2 regions of the Sphaerisporangium sp. NPDC004334 genome follow, and region 2 is predicted to be linked to the other one. Evidence: riboswitches for the same ligand, from Rfam matches in the RefSeq annotation. Region 2 holds a riboswitch; the other holds the start of a gene.
What was found. Region 2 has a riboswitch for cyclic di-AMP ahead of ACWEN6_RS29510 (glycoside hydrolase family 25 protein). Riboswitches for the same ligand answer to the same signal wherever they lie in the genome.
Positions count from the first base shown of each region.

Region 1: linked by a shared signal. The riboswitch ahead of ACWEN6_RS14735 (C40 family peptidase) and the one ahead of ACWEN6_RS29510 (glycoside hydrolase family 25 protein) in region 2 are both predicted to bind cyclic di-AMP.

Region 1 covers NZ_JBSGDZ010000010.1:103,655-110,652, reverse strand. Annotated here, with positions in the region: gene ACWEN6_RS14750 (methyltransferase) at 1-652, opposite strand, end outside; gene ACWEN6_RS14745 (MFS transporter) at 922-2,211, opposite strand; gene ACWEN6_RS14740 (ArsR/SmtB family transcription factor) at 2,208-2,783, opposite strand; cyclic di-AMP (ydaO/yuaA leader) riboswitch at 3,283-3,441, shown strand; gene ACWEN6_RS14735 (C40 family peptidase) at 3,524-4,123, shown strand; gene ACWEN6_RS14730 (hypothetical protein) at 4,758-5,702, shown strand; gene ACWEN6_RS14725 (M48 family metallopeptidase) at 5,733-6,998, shown strand, end outside.
Region 2 covers NZ_JBSGDZ010000025.1:41,399-48,396, forward strand. Annotated here, with positions in the region: gene ACWEN6_RS29495 (5-methyltetrahydropteroyltriglutamate--homocysteine S-methyltransferase) at 1-662, opposite strand, end outside; gene ACWEN6_RS29500 (hypothetical protein) at 690-1,292, opposite strand; gene ACWEN6_RS29505 (Ppx/GppA phosphatase family protein) at 1,452-2,384, opposite strand; gene ACWEN6_RS29510 (glycoside hydrolase family 25 protein) at 2,457-3,206, opposite strand; cyclic di-AMP (ydaO/yuaA leader) riboswitch at 3,217-3,363, opposite strand; gene ACWEN6_RS29515 (TetR/AcrR family transcriptional regulator) at 3,639-4,316, opposite strand; gene ACWEN6_RS29520 (TIGR03086 family metal-binding protein) at 4,402-4,986, shown strand; gene ACWEN6_RS29525 (NlpC/P60 family protein) at 5,161-6,021, opposite strand; gene ACWEN6_RS29530 (vitamin K epoxide reductase family protein) at 6,319-6,846, shown strand; gene ACWEN6_RS29535 (SDR family oxidoreductase) at 6,843-6,998, opposite strand, start outside.

The DNA.
Region 1 (6,998 bases), on a different contig from region 2:
GGAAACCGGCCCGCTCCAGGTACGGACGCCAGTCCGGGTGCGCGTTCCAGCCCGCCCGCGCCATCGCCTCGTGGCAGCGCGCCTCCAGGCCCGGCCGGCCGAACCCGATGTCGTCGGGCAGGAAGCGCGGAGGACCGTCCATCTCGACGACCACCAGCAGGCCGCCGGGGTTCAGCGCGGCGTGCAGGTCGGTGAGCACGCGGTGCGGGTCGGCGACCTCGTGCAAGGACGAGGACGCCCACGCGAGGTCCACTCCGCCGACCGAGGGCCAGGCGAGGTCCAGGTCGGCCTGTACGACGCGCAGCCGGTCGGCCAGCCCGCGCTCGCGCGCCGTGGCCTGGAGGCGTCCGAGCATCAAGGGGGACCTGTCGACGGCGACGACCTCGGCGGTCGCGAAGCGGCGCGCGAAGGCCAGGCCGCCGGTGCCCGTCCCGGCGCCCACGTCGACGATGGTTCGGGGCGCGTCGGGGGCGTGCCGCGCGGCCCACTCGGTCACCTTCTCCAGGTAGGCGCCGAGCACCACCGCGTCCAGGTCGAGCAGGTCCGCCAGGCCGGCCTCGTCATGGTGCGCGTGGCCCTCGCCATCGTGGTCATGGCGGCCATGTTGATCTTCACGGTCAAGGTGATCATGGTGCTGTGCATGCGACATCATGGCCGGCAGGCTAGGCGCTCGCAGCGCGAATGAGCACACCCTCTTGCCGGTATGGCAAGGACGCTCGCCCACCGGTGGCCTGGCGAACGGCCGGGGGCCGTGAGCCGAGGGTCCACCGGGTCGCCCGCCGCACACGGCACCGGATCGGCCGTCCCTCGCCCCGCCGACCCGGCGCCGGGAAAGGCACGCTCGAACGGGTCTGGCTCGGTGTGCGGGCTGGTCCGGTGGTGGGTGGGGGTCGTGGAGGTCGTGGGTCGTGGGTCGTGGGGTCAGGGGCGGTCGGGGGAGGCGGGGAGGTCGCGGCGGTGCCTTAGGGGGCCGGTGAGAAGGATCAGGCCGGTCAGGGCGAGCCCGGCCGTGACGACCCACATCGACGGACGGGTGCCGATGGCGCCGCCGAGCGCTCCGCCGAGCAGGGCGCCGAGCGGGATGGTGCCGTAGTTGACGAACTGCATGCTCACGGAGACCCGGCCGAGCAGGTGCCGGGGGACGTAGGTCTGACGGAAGCCCGCCTTGATGATGTTGCCCGCCACCACGCCCGTGACCAGGACGAACCCGCCGGCCACCGCGACCGCCAGCCACGGGCCCCGGTGGGCCAGCGGAATGAGCAGGCCGAACGGCGCGCCGAGCGCCTCGAACACGATCATGGCGCGGGCGCTGCCGAGCCTCCTGGACACCCAGGTGGCGCTCGCCGCGCCCGCCAGGCCGCCGACGCTCATGACCGCCATCAGCCCGCCGACCGCGCCGGGGCCGACGCCGACGTCGCGCACCAGGAAGACGACCAGGATGGCCTGGTATCCCATGAGCCCGAGGTTGCTGGCCGCCCCGAACACCGTGAGCACCCGCAGGTAGGGGTCGCGGGCGACGAAGCGCAGGCCCTCGCCGATCTCGCGTCGAAGCGTCGTGGCCCGCCGCTCGCGCGACACCGGGGCCTCGCGGGTTCTGATGCCGAGCAGGCACAGTGCCGAGACCACGAAGCTCGCCGCGTCGGCGAGCAGCGCGGTGACCGCGCCGAACACCTGGGCGACCAGACCGGCGGCTCCCGGGCCCACCACTTCGACGGCCGACTCGCCGCCCTGGAGCTTGGCGTTGCCCTCGGGCAGGTCGGCGGGGACGACGATCGAGGGGAGGTACACCTGGTAGGAGGTCTGGAAGAACACCTTGGCGGTGCCCGTGAGCAGCGCGACGGCCAGTAGATGGCCGACGGTCAGCACGCCCTGCCACGCGGCCACCGGCACGCTGAGGAACAGCAGGAACGACACGGCGTCGCAGGTCAGCATCACGGGCCTGCGGGGCAGGCGGTCGACCCAGGCTCCGGCGGGCAGGCCGATGAGCACCCACGGCACCCACGCCGCGGCGGTGAGCAGAGCGACCTCCAGCGTGGTCGCGTGGAGCGCGGTGATCGCGACCAGGGGCAGGGCCACCGAGGTGAGAGAGCTGCCGAAGCCGCTGGTGGTCTCGCCGACCCACAGCAGCCGGAAGTCGCGGTCGCGCAGCAGCCCCCAGCGGCCCCGGGAACGGGACGCGGCGGGCGCGGCCGCCGCGGTGAGGCCGTTCACGGCCGGCCCGGGACGCCGAAGGCGAAGACGAACACCGGCTCGCGGGGCCGCCCGTCGTCGGGGATCTCCCGGGTGGCCCACCTGCTGAGGAGCTCCAGGAACTGCGCCTCGAACTCGTGCAGCTCGTCTGGGGTGAGCCGCAGCCACTTGTCGGTGGAGAAGGGGGCGTCCTGCCAGGCCGCCCGCTCGTCCTCGCTCGCGGCGTACCAGGCGCGGACCATGCTGACGTGGTGTTCGAGGTTGAGGGACGCCGCCGCGCTGGCGATGGCGGCGGTCGCGGGGTCGCCGCCGAAGTCGGACTCGCTCCAGCGCAGCTCGGCCGAGGACAGTCGCCACCAGCGTTCGCGCCGGTCGCGGGCGAGCTCAGGGGCCTCCTCGATGAGCTCGCTGCCGGCCAGGACGCGCAGGTGGTGGCTCGCGTTGGCGACGGCCTGCCCGGTGTGCTCGGCCAGCATGCTGGCGGTGCAGGGACCGTAGACCTTCAGCGCGTCCATGAGGCGCCGCCTCGTGGGATGCGACAGGGCGGCCAGCACCCGTGAGTCGGTGATCGTGCGTACGTCTTCGTCGGCCATGCGCCCACTTTGACATGAGCAACGAACGTTGCACAACAGGTATTGCGTAATTGTCATTGCGGAAGCGCTGTTGCCGAAGGATCATTGCGGAACAGACGTCGTGGGTATCGGGTCTCGGGTGCGGAGCGTGACATGCGGGGTCCGAATCCCGGTCCGCCGGGCGGTGCTAGGGGGACCGTTCCCCCTCCAAGATCCCTGAACGGGTGTGACTGATGTGACTTGTGTGACTCACGTCAGGTGCCGTTTCGGGATATGTGAGGGGAATCACATACGGGTAACGGATGCGCTTGTTGTGCAGGGGTTTCCTGATTAAGAAGCCCCTTATTTGATCTACGCGACTTGGTCACGGCTTTGCCTCAATTTGAGGTTCTGTGTAACTTCTGGCCCGCGGCGAGCACGCCATGCCGTCGCGAACGGAGCCGGTCTTCCGACCGGCTCCACGCATGACAATCCAGCGGTCGCCGTCGCCCCAGTAAGGCGCGAGCCAGGACCCCAAAGGGGCGGTGACCTGCCGAATCCGTGCGGCAAGGAGCACGGAACCGGGGACCCAATCGATCCTAAACGCGGGATCAGGGGGTGAATCGACGCCTTGGCGTCGTAGGGCTACTTCCATGCCCGAATCCGTCAGCTAACCCGGTAGGCGTGAGTGGAAGAATCAAGGAGCGATCCTGTCCAGCACCACCCAGAACCCTCGTCTGTCGCGCATTGCCCGCTTCTCTCTCGGCGGTGTGGCGCTCACGATGACGGCCTCCGTGGGAGCCGTGGCGACGCAGGCGACGGCGGCTGACGCCGCCACGGCGGCACCCGCTCAGGGCCCGTCAGAGCAGTCCGTCTACGGCCCGGCCGGGCTGATCGAGACACCGAGCATCACCGGGGCATCCGAGCCCGCCGGCACGGCCGCGGTGAGCGAGGCGAGCACATCCAGCGCCTCCCGCACATCCAAGAGCAAGGCCAAGGTGAGCAGGGCCGCCCGGCAGCAGTTCAAGGCGCACACGGCCGTCGCGGTGGCGAAGAAGCAGATCGGCGACCCCTACCGCTGGGGCGCCAGCGGCCCGGGGGCCTTCGACTGCTCCGGCCTGATGCTGTACGCCTGGCGCAAGGCCGGTGTGAAGCTGCCCCGCATCGCCGCCGGCCAGTTCCGCACGGTGCGGAAGAAGGTGTCCTGGAAGAACCTCAAGCAGGGTGACCTGATGTTCTTCTACGGACTCGGCCACGTCGGCATGTACGTCGGGCACGGCAAGATGATCCACTCGCCGCACACCGGCGCGCGGGTGCGCATCGACAAGCTGTCGGGCTACCGGAAGGCGTCCTTCGTCGGCGCCGTCCGCCCCGGCGCCTGACCGGCGGGACGACCCCGGCTTGACCCCGCGGAACCACCCCCGCCCATCCAGGGCTCCGCTGGGTCCGGTGCGCCGGCCGCCCGTGCCGATCCGCTCCCGGTTCCCACGAGGAGCCGGTCGATCTCCGGGCAGTCCCGGGATGCCGGCCGGCGGTTCCGGATCCTGACCGGCGGTTCCAGAAGCCGACCGGTGGACCCGGGAACCGACCGGCGGTTCCATAAGCCGACCGGCGGCTCCGGGAACCGACCGGCGGTTCGGGAAGCCGACCGGCGGTTCCGGAAGCCGATCTACCGTTCCGGAGGCCGATCGGCGCGAGGGACTCCTCCGGGAGAGCGTCTCCGAGAGGTGCCCCCGCTCCTCGAAGACGTTTTCCGGGTGGTGCACATGCCCCTCGCGCCGGTCGTGAAGGCCCCGTCCGCTCCTCCCCCCTCGGAGCGGACGGGGCCTTCGCACGTCCGCGCCGCGCCACATCGGCGAGGCGCGACACGACCGGGCGCAACCTTCGCGCGTCCATGCCCCGCCAGGCCGATGTGCCGCCGGGAACTCGATACGGGGCCGCCGCCGGGACGGCTGGTGGGGGTCCGCCCCTGGGACGCCGATGTGGCCGGGAAGGACGAGCAGGTAGATTTCCCGCATGCGCGTCGTGTGGCTCTGGGCCGTCCTGGCGGGGTTGCTGACCGTGCTGACGGGGCCCTCCGCCGTCGAGGACGATCTCGGACGGCGGGCGCGGACGCTGATCGGCGAGCATCCGGAGATATGGTCCGGCGCGCGGACCTTCCGCGGCGACCTCTCCCTCGTGGTCGCGGCCCCAGATGCCCTTGGCGCCCCTGGAGCCCTCACCGCCCATGGAGCCCCCACGGCTTCTGGAACCACGGCCTCGCGGGCCGCGACGGCCTCCGCAGCCGGCCCCGTCCCCGGAGGCGGGGCCGCCGCGGCCTCCGGAGCCGCGTTCGCCGACCTGGCGCGCCGGGCCGACCGGGCGAGCCGGCTGGTCGCCCGCGTCGTGGGCCCGGTGCGTCCGCTGATCGCCGTTCCCGCCACGACCGAGCAGGCGGCCGTGCTGGCCGCGCCCGCGCAGGTGAACGGCCTGGCCGCGGTGGCGGGCGCCGACCGGGTGATCGTGGAGCCGCGGTCCTTCGCCCGCCTGACCGCCGCCGGCCGCGACGTCGTCCTCGCCCACGAGATCACGCACATCGCCACCGGGGCGGCGCTCGACGGGAGCACGCCCAAATGGCTGGTCGAGGGGTTCGCGGACTACGTCGGCTATCTCGACGCCGGCATCCCGGCGCGCCGGGCCGCGGCCGAACTGGCCGACGAGGTGCGCGCCGGACGGACGCCCGAACGGCTGCCCGGGCCGGAAACGTTCGCCGCCGGCTCCGCGCGGCAGGCCCAGGCGTACGAGGAGGCCTGGCTCGCCTGCCGGTATGTCGCGGGGCGCTTCGGCGAACGCGCTCTGGTGAGCCTCTACCGTGAGTCCAGGCACGGGGACGTGCGGGCGGCGCTGTCCCGCACGCTCCGCATGAGCCTGGAGCGGTTCACCGCCGCCTGGCGCGAGTACGTCCGAGACCAGCTCGCATGACCACGGTGGCGGCGCGGCGCAGGGGAGAGCATGGAGCGAAGTGACGAGACCGGCCGCGTGGCCGGCCCGGCGGGCGACGCCGGGGCACGCGCCGGCGCGGACGCGCACGCCCGCACGGGCCCATCCGACGGTCCGGGCACAGGTGACGGTCCAGGCATCGGCTCGGTGCCGCCCGGTGGCGCGGATGACGGTCCGAGCGTCGGCTCGGTCCTGCCCGGTGGTGGGGGAGCCGTGAGCGGGGTGCGGGCGGCGGGGGGCGCGCTGGTGGTCCTGGGGGTGGCGCTGGCCGCCGTGGTGGCGGTGAGCACGCCGTGGCGCCCGCTGCCGGGCTCCGCGCCCGCCGTGGCGCCCGATCCCGCGCGCGACTTCACCGCGGCGCAGATCGCGCGCGCCGACGCCTTCGACGCGGCCGTGAACGTGCCGGTGTACCTGTCGATGGCCGTGACGCTCGCCGTCACGGGCGTGCTGGTCCTGACGCCCGTGGGCGCCTGGCTGGTGGGACGGCTCCCGGGCCCGTGGTGGGCGCGCGCCCTGCTCGGCGTCGTCGCGCTCTCGGCGGTGAGCCTGGCGATCAAATGGCCGCTCGGCATGTGGTACGAGACGCGGCTGCGCGCGTACGGCCTGTCCACCCAGCAGTGGCCCGCGTGGTCGGCCGACCGGCTCAAAAGCTTCGCCGTCCAGACCGTGATCATGGCGATCATGGTGCTCGCGGTGGTCTGGCTGGCCCGCCGCGCCCCCCGCCGCTGGTGGGCGCCCGCCGCGGCCGGGGCGTTCCTGCTCACCGTCGCGGCGTCGTTCGTCTACCCCCTGGTCGTCGAGCCGCTGTTCAACGACTTCACGCCGCTGCCCGCCGGGCGGCTGCGCGACGATCTGGTCGCCATGGCCCGCCGCGACGGCGTCCCCGTCCAGGACGTGCTGGTCGCCGACGCCTCCCGCCGGACGACGGCGCTCAACGCCTACGTCTCCGGCTTCGGCGCCACCCGCCGCATCGTCGTCTACGACACGCTGCTGCGCGCCCCGGCCGGTGAGGTGAGGCTGGTCGTCGCGCACGAGCTGGGGCACGCCAAGCGCGGGGACGTCCTGTACGGGACGATGGTCGGCGCGCTCGGCGCCGCCGCGGGCGCCTGCCTGCTGTACCTGGTGGTGTCCCTGCCCGCGCTCAGGCGGCGCACGGGCGTCGCCTCGGTGGCCGACCCGAGGGCGGTCGGCGTGCTTCTGGGGCTGATGAGCCTGGCGACCGTGCTGTCGGGGCCGGCCGAGAACCTCGTCAGCCGGCGGATCGAGGCCAGGGCCGAC
Region 2 (6,998 bases):
AGGTGCAGGTGCTCGGCGTCGTCCCCGCGCTCGGCGATCTCGGCGCGCTGCGAGGGGTCGTTGAGGTAGGCGAGGCTGGTGTCGTCGAACTGCAGGTAGGTGCAGCCGAGCGCGGCCAGCCGGCGGACCTCCTCGGCGTAGGCGGCGCTGAGGTCGCTCCAGAACGCCTCCATGTCGCCGTACACCGCCGGGTCGACGGAGGCGCGCCCGCCGCGGTAGTGGACCATGTTGGGCGAGGGGATGGTCAGCTTGGGGGTGGCCGTGGTCGCCTGCTCGCGCAGGAACGCGAAGTCGTCGCCGAAGATCGTCTCGTCCAGGCGCACCCGGTCGTGGACGCGCAGCGCGGCGGGGGCGAACTCGATGACCCCCTGCTCGTTGCGGAACTGCACGTTGATGCGCTCGTCGGCGGCCTGGCCGATGCCGCCGAGCCGGTAGATGAAGTCCATGTGCCAGGACGCCCGGCGGAACTCGCCGTCGGTCGCCGAGCGCAGGCCCACCTCCTCCTGGGCCCGCACCACCTCGCGGATCGCCTCGTCCTCGACCTCCCTGAGCCGCTCGGCGGGGATGGCGCCGGCGGCGAAGGCCTCGCGCGCCTCCAGCAGGGCGGCGGGACGGAGCAGGCTGCCGACATGGTCGGCGCGGAATGGGGGTCTTGTCCGCATGGCGATCCTCCAGATGATCTAGCGCGACTACCGTCCTATCAGCTTTTGAGCGGTTTCGCCGTAGCGACGGAGCGGATAAAGCCATGCGTCGCGCGCGTAGGCCACTCCGTGCGGCACCCATCCCGGCCGGGGCATCCCGAACGGCCACGACAGCCGCTGCCCGCCCTCCCCCACCGTCTTGCCTGCTCCGGCGTCCGGCGTCGTCCCCCCTCCCCCGGCGCCGCGCCCGGGGACGCCGGGCACCGGACCGCGGGCGGGCGGCTCAGGAGCCTCGGACGGCCTCGGAGCCTCGGACGGCTCAGGAGTCCCGGAGGGCCGGGGAGCCTTGGACGGCTCAGAGACCTTCGACGGCCTGGGAGCGGCGTCGGACGGCGTGGGAGCCTCGGAGGGCGCAGGGATCTCGGAGGGCCGGGGAGCCTTGGACGGCTCGGAGGTCTCGGACGGCTCGGGGGCGGCGGCCGGGGTGCGGGGGACCGGGCGGCCGTCGGCGCCGAGTTCGGGCTCGGGGCTGGTGGTCGAGGCCAGCAGCGCCAGCGAGATCAGCCCCATCACGGCGATCAGCACCAGAGCGAGTCCCATCAGCGCCAGGACGACCAGCAGCGTGTAGACCGCTCCGATGAGCGCCATCATCGCCGTTCCTCCTTTTGTGCCGCCGCGGTGGACACCGTGCCCGGGACGGACATGGTCACACGTTTCATCACGCAGGTGGACGTATCGATTCTCCCGTGTGCGCGGAGCGATCGCGCACACCGCCGGGCACGGTGACCCCGGCGGCCGTGATCGCGGACCTCAGGCGCCGGGCATGGTGTCCAGGCGGCGCAGGATCACCCCTTCGCGCAGGGCCCACGGGCAGATCTCCACCTCGGGGACCTCGAACAGGTCCATCGTCGCGTCGGCCACGATCGCCCCGGCGAGCAGTTGCGGGGCGCGACCGGCGGAGACGCCCGGCAGGCCGGACCGCTGGGCGTTGTCCATCGTGGCCAGGCGCCCGGTCCAGTGGGAGAGGTCATCCTGGCGCAGCACCCGCTTCACATAGGACCCCTCGCTGGAGGGCGCGGCGCCGGCGATGCGCGCGAGCTGCTTGAAGGTCTTGGAGGTGGCGACCGCGTGGTCGGCGTGCCCGTACTTCACCACATCGCCCACCACCCTGCCGATCTGCGCGCGCACCTGCCGGCGCATGCCGCGCACCTCCTCGGCGGGGGGCGGGGCGCCGGTGAACCACTGGCGGGTCATCCGCCCGGCGCCCAGCGGGAGCGAGATCGCCACGTCGGGCTCCTCCTCCATGCCGGAGGCGATCTCCAGGGAGCCGCCGCCGATGTCCAGGACCAGCAGCCGCCCGGAGGACCAGCCGAACCAGCGCCGCACCGCCAGGAACGTCAGCCGCGCCTCGTCCTGCCCGGACAGCACCTGCACGTCGATCTCGGTGGCGGCCCGCAGGCGGTCCAGGACCTCCTCGCCGTTGGCGGCCTCCCGCACGGCCGAGGTGGCGAAGGCCATGATGTCCTCCACCCCCTTGTCCTCGGCGATGCGCAGCGAGTCCTCGACGAAGCGGCGCAGCTCGCGCTCGCCCTCGGGGGACAGGACGTCACCGTCGTGCAGGTGCTCGGCCAGCCGCAACTCGACCTTGTGCGAGTAGGCGGGCAGCGGCTGCGCGCCCCTGTGGGCGTCCACCACCAGCAGGTGCACCGTGTTCGAGCCGATGTCGAGAACGCCGAGTCGCATGAGCAGACGCTACTACCCGCGCCCGCCCGGGAGATCCTCCCGGTCCTGCCGGTCCTGCCGAGGCGCCGTCGCTCAGGGGCGGCCGAGCGCGCGCAACTGGCCGGTGGTCAGCGCGGAGACGTTCTGGTCGATGGGGACGTCGGTGTACTGGTGGATCGCCCAGCTCTTCCAGTCGGCGGGCGGGGTGACGTCGCCCTTGGCCCTGCCGTAGTAGGCCACCCACAAGGGGTACTCGGCCAGGCCGTGGCCGTAGGTGTCGGCGAAGTTCCAGCCGCTGTAGAACAGCGGGGTGACGCCGGTCTCGTCCTTCACGTGGGCCAGCCAGGTCTTGGCCCAGGCGTTGACCTGCGCGACCGACCGGCCGTCGCTGGTCTCCAGGTCCAGCACGAGCAGGTCGCCGGTCTCGGCGGGCTGGGCGTCCACCACCGACAGGAAGTGGTCGGCCTCGGCGATGGGGTCGTTGCCGGGGTGACCGTAGTGGTAGGCGCCGCGCACGATGCCCTTCTTGCCGAGTTCGGCCCAGTGGCGGGCGAACGCGGAGTCGCGGAAGGTCAGGCCCTCGGTGGCCTTGATGATGCCGAACTGCGCCTGGCTGGCGTTCCAGTCGTGGTCGGACTCGTAGGCGGACACGTCCTGGCCGTAGGGGCGCTCCGAGGAGGCGCTGCTGGGGGCGGCGTCCGCCGGGCCGGTCACCACGACGGCCGCCACGATGGCGAGCACGGCCACGATCACCCCCGCCATGGCGGAGTAGAGGCGCGCGCCGGACAGGTCCAGCCGGTTCTTGAGGTGGGAGAAGATCGAGGAAAGCCGGTCGATGGGCATGAAGGGCTCGCTCCTTGCTTCCACGCGCCTACCGGGTCGGCTGATGGGTTCGGGCGGAAGTGCCCTGTGGGTCCGTCCCTTCGAGGGCCGGTGCTCCGATTCACTCCGCGAAGGGGGTCCCCGGTTCCGCGAGGTGTGGATGAGGCGGGCGTGTCCCCGCGGCGGGACGCCGTCCCGCCGGGTACGCGCGATGTGGGCAACGGACGGCAACGGGCACGACGGCGTGGGACCATCGGCACGCATACCGCTTCCCAACAAGGTACATACCACATCAAAAGAGCACAAATGCGACAAAGTACGCACCGCCGGCGTCACACGGGCGGACACGCACGGCTTCCCCCGACGTGATCACCCCCAGGAAGCGCATCCGGCCAGAACGACCCGGTCAGGCGTCCCGGTCCCGGCGGGCCAGGGGCGCACCCGGGGATCCGGTCAGCGGCGGGGCGGGGGCTGCGAGGAGCGGGATGACTCGGCGTGCCGCCAGCGCCGTCCGAGCTCCTCGCCGGTCGGCGCGGAGGCGGGCAGCGGGGTGGCCGGCGCGCCGGCGCGCAGCCCGTCCAGCAGCATGGTCAGATAGCGGTGGCGCAGCACGGCGGTGCGATCGGCGCCGCCGGCACGGACCGCGGTGATCTGGTCGAAGATCATCGGAATGTCCTCGGCGACCACGTCCGGCCGTAGCGCGCCGGCGGCCTTGGCCCGGTCCACGACGCGCCCGGCGAGCGAGCCGGCGTGCGCGGCCAGCTCGTGCATCTCCCGCGTGGGGGTGAACGTGCCGGCCAGGTGCACGGTCAGCGAGTGCACGTCGGAGTCGACGACCTCGCGCAGGAACGTGGTGAAGGCCTCCCACGCGTCGCCGTCCCGCGCCAGCGCGGACTCGGCGATCGCCGTGAACCGGCGCAGGCCGTCCTCGCAGAGGGTGCGCAGCAGCTCCTCCTTGCCGGCGTAGCGCCGGTACAGGGCGCCGACGCCGACGCCCGCCTCGTGCGCCACCGCCGAGATCGGCGCTTTGGGGTCGGCGACGAACACCGCTCGCGCGGCGTCGAGGATCGTGCGGTCGTTGCGGGCGGCCTCGGCCTTGCGTCCCCTCATGCCTGCTGTCGTGGGCTCCATGCGCCCATTCTAGCTTGAACGGAAGGCTCCGTTCCGATATAGTTTGAACAGAACGATCCGTTCCGCTCTAACTCGGAGGTTTCGCATGACCACCACGTCCTGGTCGCTGCTGGAGCAGGCCCACAACGCGCTGCGCACGACCACCGCCGGGGTCACCGAGGCCGACTGGGCCGCCAAGACCCCGTGCGAGCAGTGGAACGTGGCGCAGGTGCTGCGGCACGCCGCCGGCGACCAGCGCGCCTACGCCGCCGCGATCACCGGTGCCGGCGGTCCGGAGGAGAACCCGTTCGACCCGGCGGCGCAGGCCCCCGGCGACCCGAAGGACCTGCTCGAAAGCGCCCTGGAGGTCGCGGCACGGGGCTTCGCCACCGTGGCGCCCGGCGCGGAGGCCGTACCGACGCCACTGCCGCAGGGCGCGCTGCCCGCCGAGGTCGCCGTCGGCGCCGCCGCGCTGGACGCCGCCGTGCACGCCTGGGACATCGCGGTCGCCACCGGCCGTCCGTCGCCTCTGGACGCCGAGCTGTCCGAGCGCCTGCTGCCGGTGGCCCGCGTCCTCGCCGAGCCGCTGCGCGGCTTCGCCTACGCCCCCGCCCTCGACCCGCACCCGGCCGACGACGCCACCGCCGAGCTGCTGCGCCACCTCGGCCGCGACCCGCAGTGGACCCGCTGACCCGGGAACCCGCCGACGGCGCGGCCTCCTCCCCTCGAGGCAGGCGGCGCCGGCACGGAAAACGGCCCGCCGGTCATTCGACCGGCGGGCCGTTCTGCCGCCGTCCACCTCTTCTCTCCGTTATCGAGCGACGCCGCCGGTCAACCCGGTGAATACGCGGTGTTCACGGAATGCTCAACAGTTCGGGATATCTCTGCCGTTATTGTCCTTCGCCTCGTCGTTGCCCCATTTGGCGAGATAATAGGCGGAAACGTAGGCGCCGCGGCCGTTCTTACCGGGGTTCGTCCGGTCGAGGTCGGTGCGCAGCCACCAGTGGTTGAACGCGGACCCGTGCCGGACTTCGGCGCCCCGGACGCGGCAGTAGACGTAGTTGGTGCCCTTGTCGAGCGTGCCCTGCGGGTCGCCGGTGTTCGGCTCGCGGTAGCCCGTCGCGTCGGCGAAGGTGTCGACCCAGACCTTGCCTCCGGGAGCGGGGGTCCCGCCGCCGCCGAACACCCGGGGCCGGCGGGCATGGAACTCGCTGCCCGGCCGCAGGCCGTAGGTGAGGACGCGATGGTCGGTTCCGTAGCCGCCGCGCTGCTCGTAGGCCCAGTAGGACGTGCGCCCGGGGTTCGCCCACTGCTCGAAGATCACGACGTGCCGGTTGTTGTTGTCGCCGATGGCGTCGATGACCAGGTCGCCGGTGAGCAGTTCGGACATCGCGATCGGGCTGCTCGCGCCCGGCGAGGCGAGGGCCACGGTGTTCAGGCCCGGAGCGCTCAGCCCGAGCGCCATCGAGGCGTAGCCGGAGCAGTCGGTGCGGTAGCCGTTGTGGTACTTGCCCTGGCTGTACGGCACCCGCTGCGGGGTGCCCGGGTTCCAGGTCTTGGCCCGGTCGATGACGCTCTGCCGGGTCACGTCCGCCGGACGGGCGTGGGCGGCGCGAGAGGGAGCTGCGGCGGACTGGGCGAAGGCGCCGGCCACGGCGAGCGGCGTGGGCGAGGCGACGGCGACACCAAGGACAGCGAATTTGATGAATATCTGCTTACTGGACATACCACCCCTTGTAAATCCGTGTTGTCGGCCGCCAAGACTAATGGCGGCGACACATGGTTCGCAGGGGTGAATTCCATGATCCACGCCGGCCGGTGGAGCGTTTTCCTCCGGAAAGGAAGCGGGCACCGTCGCAGGCACAAGAAATCACGCCGCGCCGACCGGTCGCGAGTCGGCGTGGACGTGGCGGCGCGCGCATCCGGGAAAGCTCCGTGCCTTTCCCGCCATTCCCCGCACGGGACGCCGGCCGGAAGGAAGGCGCGGGGCTTGCCCGGCCCCGGCACGGGTAGGGGCCTCGGCGTGCCTGAAGGTCCGAGTTCTTTCCGCAGCAGAATCCCGGTCGCCGCCCTCGCCCTGTGCGGGTGCGCCATCTCGGTCTATCTGGCGTTGTTCCAGTACGGAGTGGTGCACTCCGTATGGGACCCCATCTTCGGGGACGGCTCCCGCAAGGTGCTCACCTCCGCCGTCTCCCGCGTGCTCCCGGTGTCGGACGCGACCCTCGGCGCCGCCGCCTATCTGGTGGAGGCGGTCCTGGAACTGTCGGGCGGACGGCGGCGCTGGCACGACCGGCCCTGGATCGTGGTGCTGCTCGGCCTGACGGCCGCCGTGCTGGCCCTGACCGGCGTCGGCCTGGTGATCGCCCAGCCCATCCTCACCGGCACCTTCTGCACGCTCTGCCTCACCTCGGCCGGCATCTCCTGGCTCGTCGCCCTGCTGGTCGCACGCGAGGTCGGAGCGGCCGTGCGGCGGGTGCGGGAACTGCGCGACAGCGGGCTCCCCCTACCCGCCGCCCTGCGAGGACACGAGCCGCAGCGCTCCGCCCACTAGCGGCGGGCGGCCCGCCAGGCGAGGGCGGTGACACCGGCGGCCACCGCCAGGGCCGCGGCCAGGGTCGCGTGGTGCTGGGAGGCCCACACCTGGACGCTGCGGCTCTTGGCCCTGCGGTCGAAGGATCCGTGCGCCCCCTGATCGGTGTTCGG